One region of the Streptomyces sp. NBC_01341 genome, then DNA from elsewhere that is predicted to be linked to it. Evidence: riboswitches for the same ligand, from Rfam matches in the RefSeq annotation. Region 1 holds a riboswitch; each other region holds the start of a gene.

What was found. A riboswitch is a leader RNA that binds a small molecule or an ion and turns the genes downstream of it on or off. The one in region 1 is predicted to bind cyclic di-AMP.
Region 2: linked by a shared signal. The riboswitch ahead of OG206_RS19535 (transglycosylase family protein) and the one ahead of OG206_RS15455 (M23 family metallopeptidase) in region 1 are both predicted to bind cyclic di-AMP.
Region 3: linked by a shared signal. The riboswitch ahead of OG206_RS04225 (M23 family metallopeptidase) and the one ahead of OG206_RS15455 (M23 family metallopeptidase) in region 1 are both predicted to bind cyclic di-AMP.

The regions. Positions count from the first base shown of each region.
Region 1 covers NZ_CP108364.1:3,525,330-3,529,627, forward strand. The annotation lists gene OG206_RS15445 (PrsW family intramembrane metalloprotease) at 1-433, shown strand, start outside; gene OG206_RS15450 (aldo/keto reductase) at 480-1,424, opposite strand; gene OG206_RS15455 (M23 family metallopeptidase) at 1,572-2,606, opposite strand; cyclic di-AMP (ydaO/yuaA leader) riboswitch at 2,618-2,770, opposite strand; gene OG206_RS15460 (PP2C family protein-serine/threonine phosphatase) at 3,004-4,161, opposite strand; gene OG206_RS15465 (MerR family transcriptional regulator) at 4,295-4,298, opposite strand, start outside.
Region 2 covers NZ_CP108364.1:4,404,993-4,409,290, forward strand. The annotation lists gene OG206_RS19525 (cytochrome P450 family protein) at 1-231, shown strand, start outside; gene OG206_RS19530 (transglycosylase family protein) at 337-1,290, shown strand; cyclic di-AMP (ydaO/yuaA leader) riboswitch at 1,580-1,751, shown strand; gene OG206_RS19535 (transglycosylase family protein) at 1,752-2,438, shown strand; gene eno (phosphopyruvate hydratase) at 2,766-4,052, shown strand; gene OG206_RS19545 (FtsB family cell division protein) at 4,147-4,298, shown strand, end outside.
Region 3 covers NZ_CP108364.1:940,974-945,271, forward strand. The annotation lists gene OG206_RS04215 (STM4011 family radical SAM protein) at 1-349, shown strand, start outside; gene OG206_RS04220 (SGNH/GDSL hydrolase family protein) at 366-1,193, opposite strand; gene OG206_RS04225 (M23 family metallopeptidase) at 1,356-2,237, opposite strand; cyclic di-AMP (ydaO/yuaA leader) riboswitch at 2,242-2,401, opposite strand; gene OG206_RS04230 (tyrosine-protein phosphatase) at 2,813-3,637, shown strand; gene OG206_RS04235 (DUF6126 family protein) at 3,702-3,884, opposite strand; gene OG206_RS04240 (helix-turn-helix domain-containing protein) at 3,979-4,298, opposite strand, start outside.

The DNA.
Region 1 (4,298 bases):
CTCGATGCGGGCCCGGGGAATGGCCCGGGACAGGGCACGGCACTGGCACGGGGCCCAGGACCGCGCCCGGGGCAGGGCTGCCGCCCGCGCGGTCGCCGAGTACGAGTCGTTCGCGACGTCCCTGGCCATGCTCCGCCGACGGGCACGCCACGACGGCGCGGGCGCCGACTTCGCCGTCCGCGAGCAGGAGTTGCTGCACCATCTGTGGCAGCGTCGGGAGATCGCGGGACCCGCTCTGGGGTACGCGGCGCACATGACGGGCCGGACGCGCGCCCACGTGTCGCCCCCGCAGGCACCGTTCCCCCGCCGGCTCCCCCACGGCGCCCCGGCTCCCCGGCAGATCCCGGCGCCGCACCGCCACTACGGCGGCTACAACCCCTATCTGGAGCACGGCCCCCGTGCCGCTCCGCCCACCGGGACTCCGCCGGGGTGAGGGGCCCGTCCGGACCGGCGCGGCCCGGACGGTTGGTGCCGGATCCTCAGGCCGAGGCCTCGGTGAGCTCTGCCAGCTGGCCCTCGGTCAGTTCGAGCCCGGCCACCGCCACGAGTGCGGGCAGCTGGCCGACCGTGCGGGCCGAGGCGATCGGTGCGGCCACGGTCGGCCGGGACGCCAGCCAGGCCAGCGCCACCGTGGCGATCTCGGCGTCGTGCTCCTGGGCCACCTTGTCGAGCGCCCCGAGCACCTTGCGGCCGCGCTCGGTCTCCAGGTGCTTCCCCGCGCCTTCGGCCCGCGCGCTCCGGACGGCCGTCCCCGGCCGGTACTTGCCGGTGAGGAAGCCCGAGGCGAGCGCGAAGTACGGGACGGCGGCGAGTCCCTCGGCCGCCGCGGTGTCCTGGAGCGCGCCTTCGTAGGTGTCGCGCGAGACGAGGTTGTAGTGCGGCTGCAGAGCGACGTAGCGGGCGAGGCCCTCGCGCTCCGAGAACTCCAACGAGGCCTTGAGCCGCTCCGGGCTGATGTTGGACGCCGCGATCTCCCGGACCTTGCCGGCCTTCACCAGCTCGTCCAGGGCGCCGATGATCTCCTCGACGGGGACCGTCTCGTCGTCGAAGTGCGTGTAGTAGAGGTCGATGTGGTCGGTACCGAGCCGGCGGAGCGACGCCTCGGCCGCCCCCTTGATCGTGGTCGCCGACAGCCCCTTGTACTCCGGGTGGGCTCCGCCCTTGGTCGCGACGACGACATCGTCCCTGCGGGAACGGCCGGACAGCCACGCACCGATGAGCGTCTCCGACTCACCGCCTTCGTTGCCCGGGACCCAGGCCGAGTAGGCGTCAGCGGTGTCGATGAAGTTGCCGCCCGCCTCCGTGTACGCGTCGAGGACGGCGAAGGTGGTGTCCCGGTCGGCGGTCCAGCCGAAGACGTTGCCGCCGAGAGCGAGAGGGAAGACCTTCAGGCCTGAGTTTCCGAGCGGGCGCAGTGATGTCATAGCCGGGCTCAACACATGGGCGGAGCCACATATTCCGATCCCGGCGGCCGCCCGCTCTCGGAGTGCGGGGCCGGCGGCCCTGGCGTCGGGGGGTTGTGCGCCAGGGCCGCCGGGGTCTCGAAGTGCGCCGTGTGCCGGCGCGGGCACTCAGATCGAGAGGCCCTTGCCGCGCAGCCAGCTCATCGGATCGACGCCCGAGCCGTCCGCGGTGTGGATCTCCAGGTGCAGGTGCGGCCCGGTCACGTTGCCGGTCGCTCCGACCCGGCCGATGGTGTCGCCGGTGGTGACCTTCTGGCCGGCGGTGACGTCCATCGAGGACTGGTGGCAGTACCAGACCTCGGTGCCGTCGTCGAGCTGAAGGACCGTGCGGTAGCCGTAGGAACCTGACCAGCCCGCCGACTTCACCGTGCCGCTGTGCACGGCCTTGACCGGCGTACCGGTGGGAGCGGCGAAGTCGAGACCGGTGTGGTAGCCGGAGGACCACATCGAACCGGCCTGACCGAAGGTCGAGGTGATGGTGTACGAGGAGGTCGGGACGGCGTAGCTCAGGGCGAGCTTGGCGAGACGCTCGGCCTCGGCCTTCTTCTTCGCCGCCTCTTCGTCCGCCTTCTTCTTCGCGGCGGCCTTCGCCTCGGCCTCGCTCTGCTGCTTGGCCGCCTGGGCCGCGGCCTCCTCGGCCGCCGCCTTCTCCTGCGTGGCTTTGGCTTCGGCCTCGGCCCCGGCCTGCTGCTGCTCGGCCTGCTGGAGGATGCGGGCGCGCAGCGCCTCGCCGGCGTCCGTGGTGCCCTGCTCGGCCTCGGCAGCGGTGATGCCGGCCGTGGTCAGCGGGGAGGAAGCGGTGACCGTGCCCTGATCCGCGTCGTCGGAGAGGTAAGCACCCACGCCGGGAAGGGACTTGGCGTCGGGAAGATTGTCCGCGATGGAATCGGGAAGGGAGATGGAGACCGGCGGTTTGCTCTGCGCGGTGGCCATGCCTCCCGCGCCGACGGCCGCGATGACACCGACGCCGAGGACGGTGGAGCTACGGGCGAGACCACGCTGTTTGGCCACGCGGTGCCTGCCGCGCACGGGACGGATGGACTCCTCGGTGGGGTTCCATTCCTCCCACGTCCTGCCCTGATCACCGGGACTGACGGGCCTGAAGGGTGCCGGAGCCTCGGGGGCAGGCTGATTTGACGCCACGTGGGCGCACTCCTTTCCTTCCTTCTCGCCTACCGGGTTAGCTGACGGGTTCGGAGCAGGAAGGTCTCCTACGGACCCCTTCGTCCCTCGCGGGAGTCAGGCGTCCGATTCACCCCATGTAGGTGGTTCCCCGGTTCCCTTGCGGGATTCGGCACTGCGCACGGTGCCGCCTCTGGCGACGACTGGGACAACCGCGCTGCGTTATCGAACGTTAATAGACATGCGGGTCCGATTCCAAGCTGTTCCCACAGATCGTTCATGACTCTGGCCTGGACTTTCAGGGGTCAATCGCCCCCAAACGGGCGAGTTGCACACCCCTCACGCACACCACGGTTTCTGACGTTTCGTCAAATGTTATGCACAGCGACGTCTTCTGATTACGGACGGTCGTCTTCGGTCATTCACGGTACCGCCCCACGATCTTCACCGTCTTCCGCCGCTCCTGCTGCCCCCTGGACGGCCGCCCGACCGCGAGCAGTGCGAGGTCGTCCGTCGACCGGCCCCCCGTGTGCAGCCGGACGTCATCGGTGAGGGCCGAGAGCAGTTCCTCCGGTCCCGGGAAGAGCCTGCCGCGCAACCGGGCCGCCGGGTCGTAGAAGACCCCGTCGGCGTCCCGCGCCTCCGAGAGCCCGTCGGTGAACGCCAGGAAGGTGGCCCCCGCCGGCAGCGGCCACTCGTCCGCACGGTCCGGCCACACGTCGAGGCCCATGCCGAGCGGCAGGGCCGGCTCGGTCGGCCGCAGGACGTCGAGCGCGCCGTCCGCGTGGAGCACGAGCGGCTCGGGGTGGCCCCGGTTGACGACCCGCAGCGTGTCGGCGCCCGCCGGGATCTCGGCGAGCACGGCCGTCACGAACCCCTCCATCGAGTCCAGTCCGCCGCGCCGCGTGCTCTCCCGTGCCAGCGCCCGCTCCAGCCGCTGGACCACGCCCTCCAGCGAGCGCTCCTGCTCGGCCGCCTCACGGAAGGCGCCGATCACGACGGCCACCGCCGCCACCGCGTCCAGGCCCTTGCCCCGTACGTCCCCGACCACCAGCCGCACCCCGTACGGCGTGTCCGCGACCGCGAACAGGTCGCCGCCGACGAACTCGTCGGCCTGCGCGGCCTCGTAGCGCGCCGCGACCTGCATACCGCCGATCCGGTCCTCCGGCACGGGGAGCACCGCGCGCATCGCGGTCTCCGCGATGACCCGCGCCGAGGCCAGCTGCTCGTTGCCGCGCTGTACGACCCGGTTGATGACGAGCGAGAGCGCGGCGACGGTGACGAGGGTGAGCAGGTCCGTGAGGGGGGCGACTTCGGCGAGCACGCCGTCGGAGGCACGGATGGCGAGGACGACGAGGATCGCGGCCACACCGGTTCGGATCGTGGAGGCCAGCGAGAAGAAGGGGGCGGCGATCAGCGGCGCCGCGGCGAAGAGCGGCACCGCGGAGACCTCGGGCGGGGTCGTGACGTCGCAGACCACTCCGGCACAGATCATCAGGGTGGGCAGCAGACGCACGAGCCTGCGTGCGCGCGCGTTCCCCTGGGCGCGCCCCTGCCGTTCGTCCCGCTTCCCCACCTGTACACCCCTGCCCGGTCCGCCCACGGCTGCGGACGGTACCGCGCCCCGACCCGGCCGGGCGGAGCCGCGCCGTGACGCGCCCGCTCATCGGCCGAAGGAAGGAGCGCACCGCCGCCACGTTCCTCCGGGGTCAA
Region 2 (4,298 bases), 880 kb from region 1:
CTCGGTTACGGTCACGGCATCCACTACTGTCTGGGGGCGCCGCTGGCCCGCCTGGAAGGGCAGGTCGCCCTGGCGACCCTGTTGAAACGGCTCCCTGACCTGCGGCTTGCCGTCGATCATGCCGATGTGCGGTGGCGCGGAGGCCTCATCATGCGTGGACTGCGCACGCTTCCCGTGGAGTTCGGTCCCGGCCATACACCGGCGGAAGGTGACATTCTGTCAACTCTGTGACTTTCACGTGATCTCCGCTGCATCGACTTGTGACACACGTTCGAGTAGAGCTAGGTTCACCGTTCGACTCACCCGTCACATGTCAGTCACACGGAAGGCAATCCCATGGGCTCCGCGAACGGCAGACACCGTCGCCCTCGTCAGGCACCCGCCATCGTCGTCGCCGCAGGCGTCACAGGATCGGCGATTGCCATCCCGCTCCTCGGTGCCGGTGGCGCGCAGGCCGCAGACGCCTCGACGTGGGACCGCGTCGCCGAGTGCGAGAGCGGCGGCATATGGAGCGCCGACCTCGGCAACGGCTACTACGGGGGACTGCAGTTCTCCGAGGCCACCTGGTCCGCTTACGGCGGCACGGCGTACGCGTCCCGCGCCGACCTCGCGAGCCGCTCGCAGCAGATCGCCATCGCCGAGAAGGTCCTGGACGACAAGGGTCCCCAGGCGTGGCCCAGCTGTGCGGTGATCTCCGGGCTGGCGCTCGACGGGGCGCTGCCGGGTATCGACCCGGGCGACGAGCCGTCCGCCGAGCCGACGGACACCGCGACCCCGTCCGCGACCCCCTCCGCGGAGGAGTCGGACGACGCGGGCGCGAAGGGCAAGGCGGGCAAGGGCGCGTCCGACGCCAAGGCCGACAAGGGAAACAAGGCGGACAAGTCCGGCACTGCGCCTTCCGCCACGCCGTCCCCCGAGGCGTCCGAGACGTCAGGAGCCTCGAAGGGTGACGGGGTGAAGGCCGGGAAGCATCGCGGCACGCCCGCTCCCGAGGCGGGCACCGGGTCCGGAGCGGTCGAGGGGCGCGAATCGGGCAGGCACGCCTCGCGGGGCGCGTCCGAAGGGCGTCAGGGTGCGGAGGGGACCTACACCGTCCAGGAGGGCGACAACCTCTGGGCGATCGCCGACACGGAGGAACTCCCCGGTGGCTGGCCCGCGCTCTACGAGGCCAACAAGGACGAGCTCGGCTCCGACCCCGACCTGATCCTTCCCGGCCAGAGTCTGGACCTCGGTCTCGGCCTCGGCGCGGACGCGAGCGGGACGCAGGCGGAGACCCCGGCCGCCAACTGATCAAAAGCGCGAAAACACCCCGAAATCAGGGGTAGTTCAGAGGCCTATGTCCACTTATGTGTAAGTGAGACATGGGTCTCTTTGCTTCAACTGGCGTGTCATGTACGCCCGGTCTGTCCATATCCGCTCCGACCTGCGCGAACGGCCACCCTCGCTGCTCGGTAAGGCGCTGATTGACCGTTATGCCCATTTTTGAATGTAGGGGTTGTGTGTGTTTACGGTCGGAGCCGCTCGCACCGCGGGCACCTTCGACCGTCACGCCGAATCCTGCCGTCGGTCGGGGGGAACGACGCGTAAAGCGCCGTAGGCAGGAGCGGGGGACCCAGGTAAGTGCCGGAACCCGGCCGTCGGAAGACGGCTGAGGACCGGCTGGGGGTGAAGTCGTCCGCGAGTGCGGTCGGCCGGGCAACTCACAGGCCCGAACCCGACAGCTCACCTCGTAGGCGTCGGTGAGGAGAACCATGCTGCTTTCCAGCAAGGGCAAGCACCGCAGCCCGTCCAAGGCCGTCCGCATCGCCACCCTGGCGGGCGTCACCGGCGCGGCCATCGCCGTCCCCCTGATGGGCGCGACCGGTGCTTCCGCTGCCTCCGTCGACACCTGGGACGCCGTCGCCCAGTGCGAGTCCGGTGGCAACTGGTCCATCAACACCGGCAACGGCTACTACGGCGGCCTGCAGTTCTCGGCCTCCAGCTGGGCGGCCGCCGGTGGCACGCAGTACGCGGCCCGCGCCGACCTGGCCACCAAGGGGCAGCAGATCGCCGTCGCCGAGAAGCTCCTCGACCTGCAGGGCCCGGGCGCCTGGGCCTGCGCCGGTGCCGGCGGCCTGACCAACGACGGTGTGGACCCGGGTGTGGACACCGGCGCCGCGCCGAAGGCCGAGACGAAGGCGCAGCCGGAGCGCACGGCCGAGCAGCCCGCTTCGCGCAGCGAGAAGCGCACGGCTCCCAAGGAGACCGTCACCACCCCGACCGGCCAGAAGGTCGAGAAGGGCGACGGCGAGTACAAGGTGAAGGCCGGCGACACCCTCAGCAAGATCGCCGAGGCGAAGAAGGTCAAGGGTGGCTGGCAGAAGCTGTTCAAGCTGAACGACGACATCGTCGACAAGGCCGACCTGATCTTCCCGGGCCAGCAGCTCCACCTGAAGTAGTCGCGAGCGGTACGGGGCCCTCCTCCGCCCCGACGGCCCGGCCCGGCGCGCCCACCCCCCTGTGCGCCGGGCCGGGGTCGTGCCCGGGGGTTCCAGGGGGCTCCACGGTGAGGCCCGTGAGGGGCTCCTGTGGGGGCAAGCGTTCAAGTGTTGTAGTTACTGGCCAGTAAATATCTGGAGCTTTGCCCGTAATGAAGGCCCTTGGGTCCTTTTTCGTCCCAGGGGACGGGCGGACGGCCGACGGAGCGGGCCGAGCCGGTTAGGCTCGTGGCGCAAGGCCACAGTGACCCTGCACATCCAGTGTCATATCCCAGAAGGAGATGCCTCGTGCCGTCCATCGACGTCGTCGTAGCCAGGGAAATCCTCGACTCCCGGGGCAACCCCACGGTCGAGGTCGAGGTTGGCCTCGACGACGGCAGCACGGGACGTGCTGCTGTTCCGTCCGGCGCCTCCACCGGTGCGTTCGAGGCCATTGAGCTTCGCGACGGCGACCCCAACCGCTACCAGGGCAAGGGCGTCGAGAAGGCCGTCCTCGCCGTGATCGAGCAGATCGGCCCGGAGCTCGTCGGTTACGACGCCACCGAGCAGCGCCTCATCGACCAGGCGATGTTCGACCTGGACGCCACCGAGAACAAGGGCTCCCTCGGCGCCAACGCCATCCTCGGTGTCTCGCTGGCCGTGGCGCACGCCGCGTCCGAGGCCTCCGACCTCCCGCTGTTCCGCTACCTCGGCGGCCCGAACGCGCACCTGCTGCCCGTTCCGATGATGAACATCCTGAACGGCGGCTCCCACGCCGACTCCAACGTGGACATCCAGGAGTTCATGATCGCGCCGATCGGCGCCGAGTCCTTCTCCGAGGCCCTTCGCTGGGGCGCGGAGATCTACCACACGCTGAAGAAGGTCCTGAAGACCAAGGGCCTCTCCACCGGTCTCGGCGACGAGGGCGGCTTCGCCCCCAACCTCGAGTCCAACCGCGCCGCCCTCGACCTCATCCTCGAGGCCGTCAAGGAGGCCGGTTACGTCCCGGGCCGCGACATCGCGCTCGCGCTCGACGTCGCCGCGTCCGAGTTCTACAAGGACGGCGTCTACGAGTTCGAGGGCAAGTCCCGCTCGGCCGCCGAGATGACCGAGTACTACGAGGAGCTCGTCTCCGCGTACCCGCTGGTCTCCATCGAGGACCCGCTGTACGAGGACGACTGGGCCGGCTGGAAGGTCATCACCGACAAGCTGGGCTCCAAGGTGCAGATCGTCGGCGACGACCTGTTCGTGACCAACCCGGAGCGCCTCGCCCGCGGCATCGAGGAGGGCTCGGCCAACGCCCTGCTCGTCAAGGTCAACCAGATCGGTTCGCTGACCGAGACCCTGGACGCCGTCGAGCTCGCCCAGCGCAACGGTTTCAAGTGCATGATGTCCCACCGATCCGGTGAGACCGAGGACGTCACCATCGCCGACCTCGCGGTCGCGGTGAACTGCGGCCAGATCAAGACCGGCGCCCCGGCCCGCTCGGACCGTGTCGCCAAGTACAACCAGCTGCTGCGCATCGAGGAGATCCTCGACGACGCCGCGGTGTACGCGGGCCGTTCGGCGTTCCCGCGGTTCCGCTTCGAGAGCTGACGGCCCGAGTCCGGAGCACCAGCCTCCGTCCGTCCCCGCATCCGGTCCCGTACCGTGTGCGGGGACGTACGTGCGTAACGGGGAGGCGTGAGACATGGCCGGGAAGGACCGCGACCGGTTCTCCACCGCGACCAGGCTGCGACTGCTCGGTGAGCAGACGGCGGCCCGCGTCTACCGGTCCCAGAACCGCCGCCAGGCCCGCCGCTCCAGGCTCACCGGGCGGGCGGCGTTCCTGGCGCTGATCGT
Region 3 (4,298 bases), 2.6 Mb from region 1:
CCACCGCTCGGCGGGTCTGCCCTGCCGGACCGGTGAGTCGGTCGTCTCGGTGGACGGCGACGGGACGGTACGGCGCTGCCACTTCGTCCGCGCCGAGCTCGGCAACCTCTACGACGGCAGTTACCGTGACGCCCTCGGTCCGCGCGGCTGCCCGCTCGACGTGTGCGACTGTCACATCGGCTACGTGCACCTGGAGACGCTGCCGCTGTACGACGTCTTCGCGGGCGGCGTTCTGGAGCGGATACCCGCCCGCCCGGTGCGAATGCCCGCTCCGGACGGGCTCGCGTCCGCTCCGCTCGTGTCCGCGGATCCGGCCCGGCCGCTCCTGCCCTTCGTCAGCGGCCGCTGAGGATCCGGGCGGCCCGTCACAGTGGCAGCAGGTCCGGGCGTTTGGCCTCCACGTGGTCTCCGGAGGACTCACCGCGCAGCCGTCGTCCGATCCACGGGACGAGGTACTCCCGTGCCCAGTTGATGTTGTCGCGGCGCACTTCCAGGGTGCCCCTCTGTGCCTGCGGGGGCCACGCCTGGTCGGGGTCGGCCGGCACGTCGAGTCCGAGGACCTGGGCGGCGCGGAGCGCGACCCGGGTGTGTCCCTCGGGCGAGAGGTGCAGCCGGTCGTTGTCCCAGGCCCTCCGGTCCTGAACGGACCTCAGGGACCACAGGTCGAGAACAGGGCAGTCGTACCGGTCGGCGATGGACCGGACGTGTGCGGTGTAGGTGGCGATCTTGCCACGCAGGTGCCGGAGCACCGGGATGCCGCGGGTGTCGAAGCCGGTGGTCACCATGACGGTGCCGACGGCCTGGGTGAGGTCGGCCACCGCGCGCTCGAAGCGCTCGGCCACGTCGTCCGGGTTCGAGCCCGGGCGGAGGATGTCGTTGCCGCCCGCGCAGAAGCTGACCAGATCGGGGGCCAGCTGTTTCGCGCGGGGTACCTGTTCCTCGACTATCTGGTCGAGGAGTCGTCCGCGTACGGCGAGATTGGCGTACCGGAAGATTCCGTGCGGGTCGTCCACCGGGCCGGCCATCGCGTCGGGGACCGGGAGCTGGTCCGCGAGGAGGACGGCGAAACGGTCCGCCCAGCCGACGAGCCTCCCGTCCGGGCCGGGGTCGCCCACACCCTCGGTGAAACTGTCGCCAATCGCTGCGTACGACCCGATGATGACGTGTTGTTTGTTTCTCGAATCGTCTGCCACAAGGGCTTATCCTGCACCCTCGAATGTGACCTACGCGACCGCAATAGGGGGTTGACGGGTGGTGAGAAAGACCACCCGGTCAGGTTTTGGTAAAGCCGGAATAAGCGGAGGGGCGATGCGCCGCGGCGCATCGCCCCTCTCTCGACCTCTGGGTCAGGTCCCTCAGATGGAGACGCCGTGCGAACGCAGGTAGGCGATCGGGTCGACGTCCGAGCCGTAGCTCGGGCCGGTGCGGACCTCGAAGTGGAGGTGCGGGCCGGTGGAGTTCCCGGTGGTTCCGGAGAGACCGATCTGCTGGCCGCCGGTGACGGTCTGACCGGCCGAGACCTCGAGCGAGGACAGGTGCGCGTACTGGGAGTACATGCCGTCGCTGTGCTGGATGACGATCTCGTTGCCGTACGCCCCGCTCCACCCGGCGGAGACCACGGTGCCCGGGCCGATCGAGCGGACGCTGGTGCCCGAGGCGGCCTGGAAGTCGGAACCTGTGTGGTAGCCGCTGGCCCAGCTGGCGCCTGCCACGTGGTACTGGGTGGTGACCGTGGGGTTCTCGACCGGGGCCGCCCAGCCGGAGGCGGTGCTCTCCGACGCGGCGGCCTTCTCGGCGGCGGGCGCGGCCTTCGTGGCCGGCTTCGTCTCGGCCTGCGCGTGCGTGGCGGCCGTCGGCTTCCCGGCGGTGCCGGATGCCTTGGCGCCGAGGGTCAGCTTCATGCCCGGGACGATGAGGCCGGGGTTGTCGCCGATGACGTCGCGGTTGTCCTTGTACAGCTTCTGCCAGCCACCCTTGATCTTCTTGGCGGTGGCGATTTTCGCGAGGTTGTCGCCGGACACCACGGTGTAGGTCTTCGGGGAGTCCTTCGCTACGGCGGCGGGCGCGCTCCGGGTGACGGCAGCGGACTTCGCCGCGGGGGACGCCGGTTCCGCCGCGTGGGCACCGGTGGCGCCGATCAGCGGGAGGGCGAGTACGGCGCCGCCGGCCCCTGCGGCAAGGATGCCGCGGGAGAGCGGACCGGACTTCTTGCGACGGTGCTTGCCTGTTGCGGGCATGGGGAGTTCCTCTCCGGCGCCTGCGAGGTGAGCTGTCGGGTTCGGGCTGGAGATGCCCGGCCGCGTGGTGACGCGTCTTGACCCCGAGCCGTTCCGGATCGCTCCGGCCGGCGACTTACCTGGTTCCCCCGCTCCTGCCACACGTGAGTCGGTGCGGATTCCGGGCGGCGGCAGGATTCGGCGTTCCGTCCGGATTGACCGTGACCGTAGGCGAGCGAGGACGCGGGTAACAAGCCTCGGATTCCCGAGCGGAATCCCCGATTCAATTCCGTTACAGAATTACCGTCACACTCCGTGGATTACGGATCTTGGCTTTCCGTAAGGCGTCCGGAATACTCACAGGCGCCTTCACCACACACCGTCACGGATATGATCCCGCTCACCCGCGTCCCCCCACGTCCCGCACAAGTGGGGCATGTTCCATTAAATGCACCAATACGGACACCACGTGCCCACCCCTCCCCCGTCGGCCGATACGACAGGGACGCGACGCATGCGCGATGCAGCCATGTCGTATCGTCGCGAGCGTGCCCCGTCGGCGAGCGGCGCCGGCACCAGACCCTCCAGGAGCCCTTGTGACGCAGCTGCCAGAGGTCCCCCCGGCCGGCCCCGAGCCGACGGAGGTGGACCTGACCGGTGTCCGCAACTTCCGCGACGTCGGCGGGCTGCCGACGAGCGACGGCCGCACCGTGCGCTCCGGGCGCCTCTTCCGCAGCGGTCACCTGGCCCACGCCACCGAGGCCGACGCCGCGTTCCTCGCCGGACTGGGCCTGCACACGATCTTCGACTTCCGCAACGCCGCCGACCACAAACTCGACGGATACGACGTGGACCTGCCCGGCGTCAGGAATGTCAGCATTCCGCTCTCCGACCCCGCCGACGGCGCGGAGTTCTGGCGACTGGTCCGCGACGGGAACATCCAGCAGCTGCGCTCGATCCTGGCCGACGGCAAGGGCACTGAACGCATGGTCCTGTCCTACCGCTCGATCATCACGGACCGGACCGCCGAGCACAGCCGGGTCCTGCACGCACTCGCCGAGGACAGTGTTCCCGCGCTGATGCACTGCGCTGCGGGCAAGGACCGGGCGGGCCTGTCGGTCGCGGTCTCGCTGCTGGCGGTCGGCGTCGAGAAGGACGCGATCGAGGCCGACTACCTCAAGTCCAACGACGCCCACCGCCGCTACAAGGTCCGCCGCAGCGACACGTCACCGGTGGGCATGTCCGACGAGGTCATGGAACTGCTCAACCCGCTCTTCGGCGCACACCGCGAATATCTCGACGCGGCGTTCGCCGCGATCGAGGAGACCTGGGGCAGCACCGACCGCTATCTCCGCGAAGGGCTGAAGATCAGCCACGAGACGCGCGACAAGCTGCGCGTACGCCTCGTCGAGGGCGCCTGACGGCGGTGGCCGGGCCCGGCCCGGCACGAAGAGGAGCGGGCCGGGCCGGGCCCGGCGTCGGCGTTCAGCCCTTGCCCGCCACGGTGAAGAGGAGAAAGAGAAATGCCGCGACGACGTGCCCGGCCACCAGGTAGGCGATGAGCCGGATGACCACCCCGCGGGGCATCCGCTTCTCCTGCGTGTCCCCGTCGTCGTCCCCGCGCCGGGTGCGCGGGGTGAGCGGGTCGTAGTACTCAGAATCGGACATGACAGTCCTTCCTTGCGGCCCTTCGGGGCCGGGGCGACGGCACTCGGGCCGCCATGGGCAGTCCGGGCCGGAACGGAAACAGGGGTGCGCGGGATCAGAGCCGGACGGCGGGGCCCAGGCACAGCTCGGCGGCCGGGCTCTGGAGCAGCGTGTGGACGAACAGCAGCCGGGCCCCGCCACGCCCGAGGGCTGCGATCCGGTGCGGGGTGAGGGAGTCGAAGTGCGCGCTGTCGCCAGGATCGAGGTCGTGCACGGTTTCCCCGAGGACGACCCCGAGGCGGCCGTCGAGGACGTACAGCCACTCCTCACCGGGGTGGACGCGCACGAGTTCGCTCTCGGTACCGTAGGGGACGTGGACGCGCAGCGCCTGCATGGCGCGTCCCGAGCCGCCCGCCTGCTGGTAGAGCCAGCCGC